DNA from 2 places in the Ruminococcus sp. RTP21484sp1_RTP21277st1_D2_RTP21277_210401 genome. Region 1 is predicted to be linked to the other one. Evidence: predicted binding sites of a transcription regulator. Region 1 holds the regulator's gene; the other holds the start of a gene.

Evidence for each region. The regulator LexA, encoded in region 1, represses DNA repair genes until DNA is damaged. The targets are predictions, from matches to a motif close to CNAACANNTGTTNG.
Region 2: a site for LexA is predicted at 1,865-1,878, ahead of uvrB (excinuclease ABC subunit UvrB). Genes of this name have one in related genera too.

Annotation. Positions count from the first base shown of each region.
Region 1 covers NZ_JBCOMJ010000039.1:1,565-9,896, reverse strand. Annotated here, with positions in the region: gene aroB (3-dehydroquinate synthase) at 1-602, opposite strand, end outside; gene AB5706_RS20235 (RNA-binding protein) at 632-1,384, opposite strand; gene AB5706_RS20230 (cell division protein SepF) at 1,390-2,019, opposite strand; gene AB5706_RS20225 (YggS family pyridoxal phosphate-dependent enzyme) at 2,035-2,739, opposite strand; gene AB5706_RS20220 (HlyD family efflux transporter periplasmic adaptor subunit) at 2,774-4,189, opposite strand; gene lexA (transcriptional repressor LexA) at 4,583-5,203, shown strand; gene rsfS (ribosome silencing factor) at 5,272-5,640, opposite strand; gene yqeK (bis(5'-nucleosyl)-tetraphosphatase (symmetrical) YqeK) at 5,835-6,440, opposite strand; gene nadD (nicotinate-nucleotide adenylyltransferase) at 6,443-7,078, opposite strand; gene yhbY (ribosome assembly RNA-binding protein YhbY) at 7,062-7,355, opposite strand; gene obgE (GTPase ObgE) at 7,392-8,332, opposite strand, start outside.
Region 2 covers NZ_JBCOMJ010000002.1:38,279-46,610, reverse strand. Annotated here, with positions in the region: gene uvrB (excinuclease ABC subunit UvrB) at 1-1,783, opposite strand, end outside; gene AB5706_RS01445 (chromate transporter) at 2,034-2,609, shown strand; gene AB5706_RS01440 (chromate transporter) at 2,606-3,175, shown strand; gene AB5706_RS01435 (LOG family protein) at 3,267-3,809, shown strand; gene hrcA (heat-inducible transcriptional repressor HrcA) at 4,253-5,293, shown strand; gene grpE (nucleotide exchange factor GrpE) at 5,310-5,972, shown strand; gene dnaK (molecular chaperone DnaK) at 6,088-7,971, shown strand; gene dnaJ (molecular chaperone DnaJ) at 8,127-8,332, shown strand, end outside.

The DNA of each region.
Region 1 (8,332 bases):
AAAAAGTCTTTATCGCAAATTAGTCCGGTCTTTAGAATTTCACCCATTCCACAGCCAAATTCGCGCTCAGGGAGGGATTGTAAGGTGGCCATATTCATATAAACCAGGCGGGGCTGATGAAAAGCGCCTACCATATTTTTAAACTGTCTGAAATCAACGCCAGTTTTACCGCCTACGCTGCTGTCAACCTGCGCCAGAAGCGTGGTAGGGATCTGGATAAAATCAATTCCCCGAAGATAGGCTGCAGCACCGAAGCCGGATAAGTCTCCTGTTACTCCGCCTCCAAGAGCAACCACCAGACTTTTGCGGTCAAGCCCATTCTTAATAAGGCACTGGAAAAGATCCTGTACGGTATCAAGATTCTTGTGTGCTTCTCCGGCGGGGAAAGTGAACTGGCATACATGATCGGTCACTTTCAAAAGCTCTGCCTTCACCTGGTCTGCATAGAGAGGTGCTACTGTAGAATCTGAAACAATACACATGCTTTTCCCGGCAAGACCTTCGTCTGTTAAGGCCTGTGAAAGAAAAGAAAAGTCATTTTCAAAATAAATGGGATAACAGAACTCCCCGTCACGTTTTACAAGTAATTTTTCTTCTGCCATAGTTAAATCCTCTCCAAATGTATTATTGTTTATACGTATTTTCGAATGCGGACACCAAGGCGTCCTTTCTTTGTCTGTCTGGATACACCATCATAGATAAATCGTCCTTTGCCGCGAACGGAAATAATATCTCCTTCTTTTGGCTCATATCCATTGGAGGTGATCAGTTTGCCGTTTACAAACACAAGACCGCTTTCAATAAAAGAAACCATGCTGCTTCTGGACGTCTGAAAAGCCAGCCCGATGAGAGCATCCAGCCTTACAGAAGCGCAGGTACCATTTATCATTTTAAATTCAGGTTCCGGAATCTCTTCTGCCTGCTCTACTTTGGAAACCAGCACGGTAGTATGTTTTACCCGAATAAGATTATCGATAAAAAAGTCAGACATTTTATGAAGGCAGAAAAACCAGGCTTCTTTATCCTTGATGAGGATATCACCAACTACACTGCGGTCAACTCCAAGATTCAAGAGCGCTCCAAGATAATCTCTATGTCCAAGCTCCTCAGAAAAACGAAGAGCCTTGGGCTCTATTTTCAGGCAGTCAATAGGATAATCCCAGGTAAAACCAAGGCCTCCGGGGAAAAAAGCTGCCATCTGCCGTTCTGCATGCTCATAGCCACCGAAAAGCTTTACCTCTACGCCCATCTGATGAAGCTTAAGGGAAGCAAGCATATTTTGTTCGTTTAAGTTAAGAAAATCCGTAAAGGTGACAATATCTCTCTGGTAAGAGAGATTTGCCAGCTCCCGGATTCTCTTAAGTAAAAATTCATCCTTATCCATAAAAATCAATAACCGGCTCTTACAGAAGGTGTAGCGCCGCCAAGAATATTCTGAAGATCACCAGTGATATCTACAGAAGAGGGACCAAGTACGAAGATGTAGCTGGAAATCTTCTGAAGGGAACCATTCAGGGAATAACATGCGCCAGATGCAAAATCAATAATACGCTGTGCAAGTTCTACATCAATACCCTCCAGATTCAGAATTACAGTTGCATTGTCAAGAAGTGTGTCTGCAATCTCCCGGGTGTCCTCCATGGAAGCTGGTTTGATCACACAAACCTCCATAGAAGAAGCCTGATTAGCACGACGGCTGCTTCTCATCGGAGTGATTTTGGAAGAAGCTACAGGGCGTTGCTTCTCAGCTGGCTGTTTCACAGGAGCCTTGGCAGCAGTCTTTGGTGCTGCTGTATGTACAGGTTCTTCGTCAAAGGAAGTATCTTCGTCAGCCAAATCATCCTCTTTCTTACGACCGAATTTCTCGAAGAATTTCTTCTTAGGCTTGTCATCCATGGGATCGTCATCCAAGAAATCCCCCTCGTCATCATCCATCAGATCCTCATCTAAATAATTATCTTCATCATAATCGTCATCATTCAGTTTAATAGAATCTAATAATTTATCAAAAACGCTCATTTTCAATCTCCAATCTTAATCTTCTTGCCGTGTGGCATAATTTCGTTCACCAAAAATACCGGTTCCCACACGTACCATGGTTGAGCCTTCCTGGACAGCAACCTGATAATCTCCGGTCATACCCATACTCAGAACACTCATGTTAACATTATTAATGTTTTTTGCACTAATGTCAACACTTAATTTCTTCAATGTGCGAAAAACTTCACGATTTTCTTCTGGATTTTTCACAAATGGGGCAATGGTCATAAGTCCCATCACTTTTATATGGGAAAATATGCTGATTTTCTCAAGAAGAGGAAGCACCTCATTCGTCGTTAATCCGAATTTGCTTTCTTCCTCTGCTACATTAACTTCCAGCAGAATTGGCATAACAAGATCTTTCTTTGCAGCTTCCTGCTCAATGGTCTGGGCAAGGCGAAGGGAATCTACCGAGTGAATCATGGCAACCTTGTCAATAATATATTTTACTTTATTGCGCTGCAGATGACCGATCATGTGCCACTGGATATCTGATGGCAGCTGGTCATATTTATCCATGATCTCCTGAACTTTATTTTCTCCAAAAACACGCGCACCGGCATCATACGCCTCCTGAAGCATGGAGACCGGTTTGGTCTTACTTACTGCCACCAATGTGACTTCACCTGGGTCACGGGAAACAGCAGCACAGGCTTTTTCAATATTTGCATTTACCTGCTGTAAATTTTCAGCTAACATTTATAAGCCTCCTTAAAAATAGTATATGTTAAACTTAGTAGAGAATATCCTGTTCTTTTACCTGGGAGGAGTCTCTGGCAATGCGGTCATAGCGGGAAAGTCCGTAGGATGTATTACTGGAAATAATGGCATATTCTTCATTCTGATCCAGTATATCTACCTGACGGAATACCGCATACCCTTGATTGATGCAGTAAACGCCTTCCAGAGAATCTGTTTCGCCCACAATAAAGCGCTGGTTAGAGTCATCTTTTACAATAGCATCTCCTTCCCTAAAAGCGCTTCTATCCACGTAATAATTGTAAGCTTCATCAGCAGAATCATCATCTGATTCAATTTTAACTTTACCGTAGATTGTAGCATTGATAAAGGTTCTTACGTTATTTCCGCTGGAATCTTTGGAAATCTTGTTAAAGCCTACACTTCCGCTGTCAGGATCAGTCGTGGCATATTCTGCCGGAATTACGTAAAAATCCTTGGATTCAATAGCGGAAAGGGGAATCTTAAGACCGGTTACTGTATTGGTAACCAGCTCAATATCCAGAAAACGGTCAGATGCATAGCGGATCAGACCGCGGCTGAAGTCAATTTTTCCATATTTGTTACCATCGATTTTTATGATGGAAAAATCGCCGCTCTGTGTCATATCATCCTTGAGAAATTTCACACGAATGGTGGAACGTCCTTCCAGCTTGGCGACCTGTTTGTCGCTTAATGGAATGATCAGGCTCCATAATTCGCTGGTAATATTTGTATAAATGTTATCTCCGGCCTGCACCTTTTCGGATGTCTTCAGATCCGTTTCATGGTAAGAAGTCTGGTCAAAATCTGCTGCTGTAATGTTCTCCACAGTCTTATTCTCATAGCCGTCCATAGAATAGAGGATAATGCCGTCTTCCTGGGCTTTACAGATATTCTGTCCACCGATGGTCACTACTTGTGAATCTGCATTCCCGTCAGTGGAAATTCCCTCATACTGAAGGATGCTTCCCTCCAGCTGGTTCTTAAAACTGTAGGTGTTGTTAAATTTACTTCCGGAAAATCCTTTGGAAAAGCTGAGCATAGAACTGCGGATCTTCTCCAGTTCATCAGCAGTCAATGCAGACTTGGTTTCTGCAATTTTTCCGGAACTTAATCCGTAAACAGCACCGTTGGCATTGATCTTACTTCCCTCCCGGGCATAATAATTCACATAACCGGAGGATTCTGCCTTAAAAACACTCTCTTCCCGAAGAGAAATACCAGTGTAGGTTTCGTTTCGTGACAAAGGACCTGTGGTAACCTGGTAAGATTCGATATGTGTGGAGGTTACAAGTAAAAAGGCAGTAAAAATCATATATAATAACAATACACCAAAAGCAACGGTGGCAATATTCAGTCCGAATATGTTCTTTAACTGGACAAAAAGTCCTGTCATTTTGCCAGGCTTGTTAGATTTCTTCTCGGACAAGCGGATTCCCCCTTTGTTTTTGAGTCGGGCTCTGAATTTTCATACCAAACAATTGTACCATTTTTTGCCGGTGAACACAAGGAAAAGAAAACGAAAAGTGTGTGAAAGTGTATGAACAAGTTACTGTTCACTGGTAACGTTCCGCGAGGTGTTTTTGTGAACAAAGTTCACAGAAAACCCGAGAGTTGTGGCGCGAAATCATGCAAAGCATGATTTCTGTGCATCGCGAAGCGCGTTACTGTGAACGGAGTGAACAGTAACGTGAACAAAGCTGGAAGCTGTGAACAGCCTGCATATCAAAAAACGAACATATTTTCAGAATATCTGTTTGCTTAATTAAGAAAAATATGGTATGATAAGAAAAAGTTGAATGAATTTCGGAGGAAAACTCTTATGACATATGGTAAAATCAGCAAAAAACAGCAGGAAATTTTAGAATATATTAAAAGTGAGATTCTGAACCGCGGATTCCCGCCAGCAGTTCGTGAGATTTGTGAAGCTGTAAATCTGAAGTCTACATCATCTGTTCATGCCCATCTGGAAGCTCTTGAGAAGAACGGATACATCCGCCGCGACGCCACGAAGCCGAGAGCTATAGAGATCATAGATGACAATTTCAATCTTGTCCGCCGTGAAGTGGTCAATGTTCCGATTGTAGGCACCGTAGCCGCCGGACAGCCTATTCTGGCTGTAGAGAATGTAGATGGCTATTTTCCCATCCCGGCAGAATTTATGCCCAATGAACAGAGCTTCATGCTGAAGGTAAAAGGCGACAGCATGATCAATGCAGGAATCTTTGATGGTGATCAGGTCCTGGTAAAGCAGCAGCCTACTGCCGATAATGGCGACATTGTAGTTGCCCTGGTAGAGGACTCTGCCACAGTGAAGACCTTCTATAAGGAGAAGGGCTACTACCGCCTTCAGCCAGAGAATGACACTATGGATCCCATTATCATTACAGGAGAAATCCAGATTCTGGGTAAAGTATTTGGTGTCATGCGTTTTTACCAATAGTCATAAAAAATTTCCCCTTTAGCAAACAATTGCTGTTTCCAGACAATTGTTTACCAAAGGGGACTTTTTTATTTCTCTAAAAACGCATCCATCTCCAGAACCTTTCCATCTCTCCAGATTCTCTCCAGATCATAGAAAAGTCGGTTTTCCTCATCAAACACATGCACGATCACATCGCCGTAATCCATGAGAATCCAGCTGGAATTGCGGTTTCCCTCAATCTGCTTCGCCTCAAAGCCAGCGCGTCCAAGCTGCTCCTCCACATTATCGACGATCGCCTGAACCTGATTGGAGTTTGTACCGCTTGCGATTACGAAATAATCTGCAATTACAGAAACATTATGAATATCAATTATCTTAATATCCTGTCCCTTTTTATCATCAATTGCCTTGCAGGCAATCTGTGCCATCATTTTCTCTGTACTTACTGTACTCATTCTGATCTGCTCCTTTCTTAATAATGCTTATACTGACCTAATATTATTTTAAATTCCTGCGAGAACAAAAGGCTTTAAAAGTGAAATAATATCCTCTGTCAGGTGGTACCTGGCCTTCGCTCGTGCGAAATATCTCGCATCTCGTAGAATGTTAATTGTAAATAGTAAAAATATTCGCCAGTATATGCGGAGTATTAATTATCAGATACGTTATTACGCTTATTATGCAATTCTTTATAATAAATATAAGCCTCCTTGGAAGTTGGCTCAATATCATCGGCAGAATCTTCTTCCAGATACTCCAGGGTATCTTTTAGGATCTCATACATACACTCATCCAGGTCTTCAAACGCAAGTTTGCGAATTTCCGGTAAACGGCTTGCTTTATAACGCATGGGCTCAATATAATCTGCAATATAAATAATCTTTTCAAGAAGACTCATTTCACGTCTGCCAGTTGTGTGATAATTGATGGCAGAAAGAATCTCCTGATCGTCAATCCCATATTTCTCGTGAGCAATATAAGCTCCAAGACGGGAGTGGAGAAGAAACGGGTGACTTCTCTCAAAATCGGAAACCGGAATATTGTGTTCGCTGCACATCTTCAGTTTTTTCTTATTGGGAATGCATTTGGCGCAATCGTGAAGAAGACCGGACACCTGTGCATCTTTGATATCATATCCATGGACCATAGCCAGACATGCGCTGGTGTACATAACGCCCATGGTATGCTGGAAACGATCCTCATCCAGGTATTTGGAAAGTTTTTTTTCAATTTTTGCAAAATCGTAATCTGCCATGGTCAGACTTCCTTCTTTCTGTAAATTCCATTCTCTTTCATGTAAGAAATCACCTTATCCGGGACGTAATATTTCAGACTTTTTTCTTCTGAAATCCACTGACGGATCTGATGACTGGACACATCAATATTCATAGTATCCAAAAGGGCAAAATTTCCGTTGTACCTTGCAGAAAGACGCTGGATTTCCCGATTCAGTTCAGCGTAGGACGCATGATCCCGGACAGCCACCACAAGAGTACAGGCCCGACAGATCCGCTCTGGTTCCATCCATTCGTCAAAAGCAAAAAGAGAATCTGCACCAATGATAAAATAATAGTCTGTGTCCGGATTGTATTCTTTTAGCTCTTCCAGAGTGCGATAGGTATAGGTATACCCGGTCTCGTGCATTTCTGCAAGAGACAACTCAAAATGGGGATTATCTTCAATTGCAAGCCGGACCATATCCACACGCTGGTTATCAGAGGCTCTGCCAGCACGGTCCCGTTTATGAGGCGGGTTGCCGGAAGGCATAAACAGAACCTTATCCAGCTGGAATTGCTCATAGCTCTGCTCACCCAGGATCAGATGTCCCATATGGATGGGATCAAAGGTACCGCCCATGATCCCGATTTTTTTTCGATTATTTTGGCAGTTCAATTTTCTTTTTCTCTTTTTTACCTTCGCGGTATAATACGATCTTCTTACCGATCACCTGTACAACCTGGGAATGGGTGCGCTCTGCAAGAACCTGTGCCATTTCCTTAGGATCCTCCAGACAGTTCTGAAGCACACTGATTTTAATCAGCTCTCTCGCTGCAAGTGCTTCGTCAACAGCCTTGGTGTTTTCTGGTGTAAGACCGCCCTTGCCAAGCTGGATAATGGCATCCATTTTCATTGCCAGACTTTTTAAATATGCTCTTTGCTTACTTGTCATAATTTATCTCCTGAATACCTGCTGAATAGCTGCTATTTATTTATAATAATCAAATTCAAATCCATACATACGAACCGTATCACCCTCCTGAATACCGGCGTTTTCCAGTTCATCCAGAATGCCGCCCTCTTTCAGGAAACGCTGGAAAAAGGCGAAGCCTTTCTCAGAATCCAGATTGGTATAACCAAGCATTTTCTCGATACGTGGTCCTTCTACGATAAATACAGAGGGATCTTCCTCATCAACCTGTACGGTAAATGGAAGGCTCTCATTGATCAGCATATCTTCTGGGAAGAATTCCTGCTCGAATACGATTGCTTTCTTCGGACAACTGTCCAGAAGTTCCTTGATATGGAAAAGAAGCTCGCGTACACCCTGTCCGGTAACTGCAGAAATGGGATATACTTTGATACCTTTTGGTTCAAATTCTTTGCGAAGTCTGTCTACAGGATTCTCTTGACCGTCGTCAAAAATACAGTCCACTTTATTGGCTGCAATTACCTGAGGACGCTTTGCAATTTCCGGATTGTATTTCTCCAGTTCTTTGGTAATCTTATAAATATCATCAATAGGATCTCGTCCCTCTGTGGAAGCTGCATCCACAATGTGCACCAGAACTCTGGTACGCTCAATATGGCGAAGGAACTCATGACCAAGACCGACTCCTTCAGAAGCACCTTCGATCAGTCCAGGGATATCTGCGATGATAAAACCGCCATTCTCAGTATCTACAACACCAAGGTTCGGGCTTAAGGTTGTGAAATGATAGTTGGCAATTTTCGGTTTCGCATTTGTAACACGTGAGAGAAATGTAGATTTACCAACATTAGGAAAACCTACCAGTCCTACATCTGCAATCACCTTTAGCTCCAGAAGCACTTCAAGCTCCTGAAAAGGCTGTCCAGGCTGGGCATATTTGGGAACCTGCATGGTAGGGGTTGCATAATGCTGATTTCCCTTACCGCCGCGTCCACCGC
Region 2 (8,332 bases), on a different contig from region 1:
TCAGATCACGGACTGCCTTCTTAATAGTAGTAGGAGTAATTCCATGCTCTTTATTATAGGCTTCCTGGATTTCCCTGCGACGGTTGGTTTCCTCAATGGCATTTCTCATGGAATCCGTCATCACGTCTGCATACATGATAACGTGTCCTTCGCTGTTTCGGGCAGCCCGGCCAATGGTCTGGATCAGGGAAGTCTCAGAACGAAGGAAGCCCTCCTTGTCTGCATCCAGAATAGCAACCAGAGTGATCTCAGGAATATCAAGTCCTTCTCGCAGAAGGTTAATGCCTACAAGCACATCAAATACATCCAGACGCATGTCGCGGATGATTTCTGCACGCTCCAGGGTATCAATATCCGAATGAAGATAACGGACACGGATTCCCACATCTTTCATATACTGGGTAAGATCCTCGGCCATTCGTTTGGTGAGAGTTGTGATCAGCACTTTGTTTTTTCTGGAGGTTTCTTTCGTTATTTCAGAAATCAGGTCGTCTATCTGTCCCTCTACAGGGCGCACCTCCACTTTCGGATCCAGAAGACCGGTAGGACGGATGATCTGCTCGGCGCGGAGAAGCTCATGGTCGTATTCATAATCTCCCGGGGTAGCAGATACAAACAAAACCTGGTCAAGTTTATTCTCAAATTCTTCAAAACTCAGAGGGCGGTTATCCTTAGCAGAGGGCAGACGGAAACCATAGTCTACCAATGTCTGTTTACGGTTCTGGTCGCCAGCATACATAGCGCCAACTTGTGGGACTGTCTTGTGCGACTCATCAATAATAAGAAGAAAATCATCCCCGAAATAATCCAGCAGAGTATAAGGTGGCTGCCCTGGCTCCAGTCCGGAAAGATGACGGGAATAGTTCTCAATACCGGAGCAGAAGCCGGTTTCTTTCATCATTTCAATATCAAAGTTGGTACGCTCGGAGATACGCTGGGCTTCCAGAAGCTTGTCTTCGCTTTTAAAGTAGTCTACCCGTTCTTTTAATTCCTCTTCAATGGCAATGGCTGCTTTCTGAATCTGCTCCGCTGGTACTACATAATGGGAAGCAGGGAAAATACCGATGTGCGCAAGCTGACATTTGATTTCTCCGGTGAGCACATCAATCTCAGAGATACGGTCAATCTCATCTCCGAAAAACTCCACTCTGACAGCGGTATCTGAGCTGTTAGCCGGAAAAATCTCCAGAGTGTCGCCACGGACGCGGAAGGTACTTCGGTGGAAGTCCATTTCATTTCGGGTGTACTGAATGTCGATCAGCTCCCGGATAACCTCATCACGATCCTTAGTCATGCCAGGACGCAGGGAAATCATCATGTCCTGAAATTCCTGAGGAGAACCCAATCCATAGATACAGGACACAGAAGAGATGATAATAACATCTTTTCGCTCTGACATGGCGGCAGTGGCAGAAAGACGGAGCTTGTCAATTTCATCATTGATCGCAGAGTCCTTAGCAATATAAGTGTCAGAAGAAGGCACATATGCTTCTGGCTGGTAATAATCGTAATAGGAAACAAAATATTCCACTGCGTTCTCAGGGAAGAATTCTTTAAACTCACCATACAGCTGCGCTGCCAGAGTTTTATTATGGGCCAGGATCAGAGTAGGCTTATTCAGCGCCTGGATAACGTTTGCCATAGTAAATGTTTTACCAGAGCCGGTGACACCAAGCAGCGTCTCAAACTGATTTCCCTCTTTAAATCCCTTTACCAGTTTCTCAATAGCCTGTGGCTGATCGCCGGTTGGTTTATACTCGGAATGTAATTCAAAATGATCCATATGAGTCCTTTCTTTTATAAAATCAAACACGCTTTAACTGTTTCCAGTATAGCATCCTTTTTTATAAAAGTACAGCAGAATCGAATATTTGTTCTGCCCTCTGAAATGCCAGAAGCATTCCAAAACTTTAATTGACAGATATACCTATAGTGCGTTATCTTAAAAAAGAAAAGCGTGATTGTTCATGACCTGACCAGTAACACGCTTCGCGATGCACAGAAATCATGCAGAATTATTAGGAGTGCCGGAAATGGAAGAAAAACAAAAGAATAAAAGATATGTGCTGAGAAAGCTTTTTTTTGCCTCGTTATATCTTAGTACGTTTACTTTTGGCGGCGGATATGTGATCGTTACTTTATTGAAAGAGAAATTTGTGGATCAATATCACTGGATCGATGAGGAAGAAATGCTGGATCTGGTGGCAATCGCACAGTCATCTCCAGGAGCAATCGCGGTAAACGGAGCAATTGTGGTGGGATACAAGCTTGGGGGAATACCGGGAATGCTGCTGTCGGTTCTGGGGGCTATTATTCCGCCAATGGTGATCCTGTCCCTGATTTCCTTGTTTTATGATGCATTCTGCTCTAATTATTATATAGCAGCTCTTTTGAAAGGCATGACTGCCGGCGTAGGTGCTGTGATCATTTCCGTGGTATACGACATGGGGAAAAACGTGGCGAAGTCAAAAGACTGGGTAAATGTGATTATTATGGTCATCAGTTTTTGTGCAAGCTATTTTCTGAAGGTGAACATTATTTATATAATACTTATTGTGGCTGTATTTGGATTTGCGCGTACGCTTGTGAAGGAGGGCAGGAAAAAATGATTTATCTTCAGCTCTTTTTCAGTTTCCTTCAGATCGGTGCATTAAGCTTTGGAGGCGGATATGCAGCAATGCCTCTTATACAGGAACAGGTAGTGACTATGCATGGCTGGCTTTCCATGGAAACATTTTCGGACCTTGTGACCATTGCAGAGATGACTCCTGGCCCTATTGCAGTAAATTCCGCAACCTTTGTAGGAACCAGGATTGCAGGTCCTGGGGGCGCAGTGGTGGCTACTCTTGGCTGTATTTTACCCTCCTGTATAATTGTAACCCTGCTGGCATATATTTACACGAAATACCGGAAAATGTCCCTTCTCCAGGGAACTCTCACATCCCTTCGCCCGGCGGTTGTGGCAATGATCGCCAAGGCAGGAGTTACCATTTTAGTATCATCTTTTTTTATAAATGGTGCAGTGGAACTGTTTCGGGAAAACATATGCATTCGAATGGTGGTGTTCTTTACTGCCGCACTGGTGCTTTTAAGAAAATATAAAATGAATCCCATTCTGGTGATGGTTTTGTGCGGTGTGGCCAATATGGTGTTTTGCGCGGCTGTCGGAAGCTGACTGGAAAAGATATGCCAGCTGACTTTCGCATATGGTGCTGCCGCAGGTGGGCATCACCTGTGTTTAGAAGAAAAATAAGGAGGACAACAGATTGAACATATGTGTATATGGTGCTTCAAGTGCGCTGCTTAAAAATATTTATTATGAAAAAACAGAAGAGCTTGGAAGAGCAATGGGAAAAAGAGGTCATGGTCTGGTGTTTGGAGGCGGAGCTACCGGAATGATGGGAGCAGCAGCCAGAGGCGTGGCAGCAGAAAAAGGTTACATACTTGGAATCGCTCCCCGCTTTTTTGACCAGCCGGGAGTTCTGTATGAGAAATGTACGGAATTTATTTTCACAGAGAATATGAGAGAGCGCAAAAAACTTCTGGAAGAAAAATCAGATGCTACGATCGTAGCGCCTGGCGGAATTGGTACTTATGAGGAATTTTTTGAGATTTTTACCTTGAAAAGCCTGAAACGTATTGACCGCCCAATTGTGCTGTATAACATTGACGGATATTATGACAAGATGAAAGCATTGCTGGAGTATACAGCAGAAGAGAAATTCATGGATTTTTCCGTGCTGGATCTGGTAGTTTTTCTGGATGAGCCGGCGGCAGTTCTTGACTATCTGGAAAATTATAAAAAATAGAGGCTGCAATTCAGCAGGTACTGTTTTGCGAAACGTAGAACTGTGAAGGTACTGAACAGTTACAAAACGGACATGTCGCCTATGGGCGGTATTACTATACAGGAAAGAAGATGCCAGGGGGAATTTTCTCAAGGCATCTTTTTCATTTATGCGGCAGCAAACATAAGACTGCGTTGGCAGATACCTGGTAGTATCTTTGTTACCCCAAAAGGTATTGCAGTAAGGAGAATTTAGCCGGAATGGTAAAGTATAGGGTAAAAACTATCAAAAAAGATGAAAAAAATTTGTAAAAAATATTGACAAAAGGAATACTGAGGTGTATCTTAAGAACATAGATGTTAGCACTCCTAAATAATGAGTGCTAACAAAAGGAATTCGAAGAAGCCAGACGGAAATCAGAATCAGGTTTGACCGTCTGCTTTTCAGGAAGGAGCAGATATTTCATGGATGAAGTATTAGATGAGCGCAAACGGAAAATACTGAAAGCAATCATCAAAACTTATATGGAAACAGGCGAGCCTGTAGGTTCCAGAACTATTTCCAAGTATCCGGATCTGAATGTCAGCTCTGCTACCATCCGAAATGAGATGTCCGACCTGACAGATATGGGCTACATCGTACAGCCCCACACCTCAGCCGGAAGAATTCCATCAGATAAAGGCTATCGCCTTTATGTAGATGAGCTTACCAGGGAGAAGGAAGCCGAGATCGCAGAAATCCGTGATCTGATGATTGAGAAATCAGATAAGATGGATAAGGTGCTCAAGCAGGTGGCGAAGGTTCTTGCCACGAATACCAATTATGCGGCTATGGTTGCGGTTCCCCAGTATAAGGGAAGCACCCTGAAGTTCATTCAGCTTTCACGAGTCAATGAGCGGCAGCTGATTGCCGTAGTTGTATGTGAGGGTAATGTCATTCGGAACCAGATCATTAATATTGATGAGGAGATGGATGACCAGACGATCCTGAAGCTGAATCTTCTTCTTAACACGAACCTGAACGGCGTACCCATCCAGGATATTAATCTGGGCATGATCGCCAGATTGAAAGAACAGGCGGGTAGCCACAGCGGTGTGGTTGCAGATGTGCTGGACGCAGTTGCAGCTACGATTCACGTGGACGAAGAAGATATGAAAGTATATACATCGGGAGCGACCAACATATTTAAGTATCCAGAGCTTGCAGATACATCCAGAGCCAGTGAGCTGATTTCCACTTTCGAGGATAAGCAGGAACTTGCGGATATGGTCCGTGAGGAAATGGGAGATCCGGAGAACACAGGAGTTCAGGTATACATCGGGGATGAAGTTCCGGTACGTACCATGAAAGACTGCAGTGTGGTCACAGCTACTTACGAGCTGGGAGATGGAATGCGTGGAACTATTGGAATTATCGGTCCCAAGCGAATGGATTACGAGAATGTAGTGGACAGCTTAAAGAAATTAAAAGTCCAGCTTGACGAAATGGTAAATAAGAAAACCTAGAAAGGCGGTTGAAAGCGTGTCAGAAGAAATGAATAAAGAAGCCGAAGTACAGGAAGAAGCAGTTGACATTCCGGTAACAGACGGAAGCGAAGAAGAGGCAGCAGATACAGCCCAGACAGCAGAAGAGGAGACTTCCGAAGAGCCTGCACAGACAGAAGAAACTGAGCAGCCAGATCAGGAAGCAGAATCTCAGAAGGAACCGGAAACCAAGACAAAAACTTCTTTCTTCGGCAAGAAGAAAAAAGAGAAAGATAAATTTGAACAGCAGGTCGAGGAGCTTACAGACAGACTGAAGCGCAGCATGGCTGAATTCGATAACTACCGTAAAAGAACGGAGAAGGAGAAATCCAGCATGTACATCATCGGTGCCAGGGACATCGTTGAAAAAATGCTTCCGATCGTGGATAACTTCGAAAGAGGTCTTGCACAGGCACCGGAGGATGATCCATTTGCAGAAGGCATGAAGATGATCTATAAGCAGATGATGACAGCCTTTGATGAGATGGGCGTGAAGCCAATCGAAGCTGTAGGCAAGGAATTTGATCCGAATCTGCATAATGCAGTGATGCATGTGGAGGACGAATCCGTTGGCGAGAACATCGTCGTAGAGGAATTCCAGAAGGGATATACTTACAAGGATTTCGTTGTAAGACACAGTATGGTAAAAGTTGCTAATTGACAGAGAGCAGCTTGGAGAATCAAACTTCATCGACATTTTCTAAAAACAAAGTATAAATGTTACTGTTCGTGTAATGGACAGCAACCATGAATTTTTAAACAGGAGGAAAATTATCATGGGAAAAATCATTGGTATTGACTTAGGCACAACAAACAGCTGTGTAGCTGTTATGGAAGGTGGACAGCCAACCGTTATCGCAAATACAGAAGGATCCAGAACAACACCATCTGTTGTAGCATTCACAAAGACAGGTGAGCGTCTGGTAGGTGAGCCTGCAAAACGTCAGGCAGTAACAAACGCAGAGAAAACAATCTCTTCCATCAAGAGAGAGATGGGTACAGATTACCGTGTAACAATCGACGATAAGAAATATTCCCCACAGGAAATTTCTGCTATGATTCTTCAGAAACTGAAAAAAGACGCTGAAGGATACCTTGGAGAGTCTGTTACAGAAGCAGTTATCACTGTTCCGGCATATTTCAATGATGCTCAGCGTCAGGCAACCAAGGATGCTGGTAAGATTGCAGGTCTTGATGTAAAACGTATCATTAACGAGCCTACAGCTGCAGCTCTTGCATATGGTCTTGACAATGAGAAAGAGCAGAAGATCATGGTTTATGACCTTGGTGGTGGTACATTCGATGTTTCCATTATTGAGATTGGTGATGGAGTTATCGAAGTTCTGGCAACAGCTGGTAACAACCGTCTTGGTGGTGATGACTTTGACCAGAGAATTACAGACTATATGCTTTCTGAGTTCAAGAGAACAGAGGGCGTTGACTTAAGCAACGATAAGATGGCTCTTCAGAGACTGAAAGAAGCTGCTGAGAAAGCTAAGAAAGAGCTTTCTTCCGCAACAACAACCAATATCAACCTGCCATTCATCACAGCAACAGCTGAAGGACCGAAGCATTTTGATATGAACCTTACAAGAGCTAAATTTGACGAACTTACACACGATCTTGTTGAGAAAACAGCAGAGCCGGTTCGCCGTGCACTTTCTGATGCAGGTCTTACTGCTTCTGATCTTGGACAGGTGCTTCTGGTTGGTGGTTCCACACGTATCCCGGCTGTACAGGATAAAGTAAGACAGTTAACTGGCAAAGAGCCAAGCAAGGCCCTGAACCCAGATGAGTGTGTTGCACTTGGTGCTTCTATCCAGGGTGGTAAGCTTTCAGGTGAGGCTGGTGCAGGTGACATCCTTCTTCTTGATGTTACTCCACTTTCCCTGTCTATCGAGACAATGGGTGGTATTGCAACACGTCTGATCGAGAGAAATACAACAATCCCGACCAAGAAGAGCCAGATTTTCTCCACAGCAGCTGATAATCAGACCGCTGTAGATATCAATGTATTACAGGGTGAGCGTCAGTTCGCGAAAGACAATAAGTCCCTTGGACAGTTCCGTCTGGATGGAATCCCGCCAGCACGTCGTGGTGTTCCGCAGATTGAGGTTACATTCGATATCGATGCCAACGGTATTGTAAATGTATCTGCTAAGGATCTTGGAACAGGTAAAGAGCAGCATATTACAATCACAGCTGGTTCTAACATGTCCGAGTCTGATATTGACAAGGCTGTTAAAGAAGCTGCTGAGTTCGAAGCTCAGGATAAGAAACGTAAAGAGGCAATTGATACAAAGAACAATGCAGACTCCATGGTATTCCAGGTTGAGAATGCACTGAAAGAAGCAGGTGATAAACTGGATGCAAATGACAAAGCTTCCGTAGAGGCTGACTTAAATGCATTAAAAGATATTCTTGCTAAATATGCAAATACAGATGAGATCGGAGATGCTCAGGTCGCTGAGATCAAAGCTGCTCAGGAGAAGATGATGGAAAGTGCTCAGAAGCTTTTCGCAAAGATGTATGAAGCACAGAACCCACAGGGCGGTGCTGGTCAGGCAGGCCCGGGACCGGACATGGGAGGAGCTTCCCAGGGAGGTAACGAGGCAGGTTACGGCGATGATGTTGTAGATGCTGACTACAAAGAGGTTTAATTGAATAATAAGTTCCAATATTTCGGAACATGAAACTACAGCCCGGTCATGATTCATGACCGGGCAGTGGTGGTGAAAGACATATTACAGGAAATGCGCCGCTGGCGTCTTCCATAAGATAACCAAATACAAAAAGTTAGGAAAAGAAAGAAATCATGGCTGATAAAAGAGATTACTATGAAGTCTTAGGCGTTGATAAGAGCGCCGATGACGCTACATTAAAAAAAGCATATCGTCAGCTTGCCAAGAAGTATCATCCCGACGTAAATCCGGGAGATAAGGAAGCTGAAGCGAAATTCAAAGAGGCAACAGAGGCTTACAGCGTCTTAAGTGACCCGGACAAGAGAAGACAGTATGATCA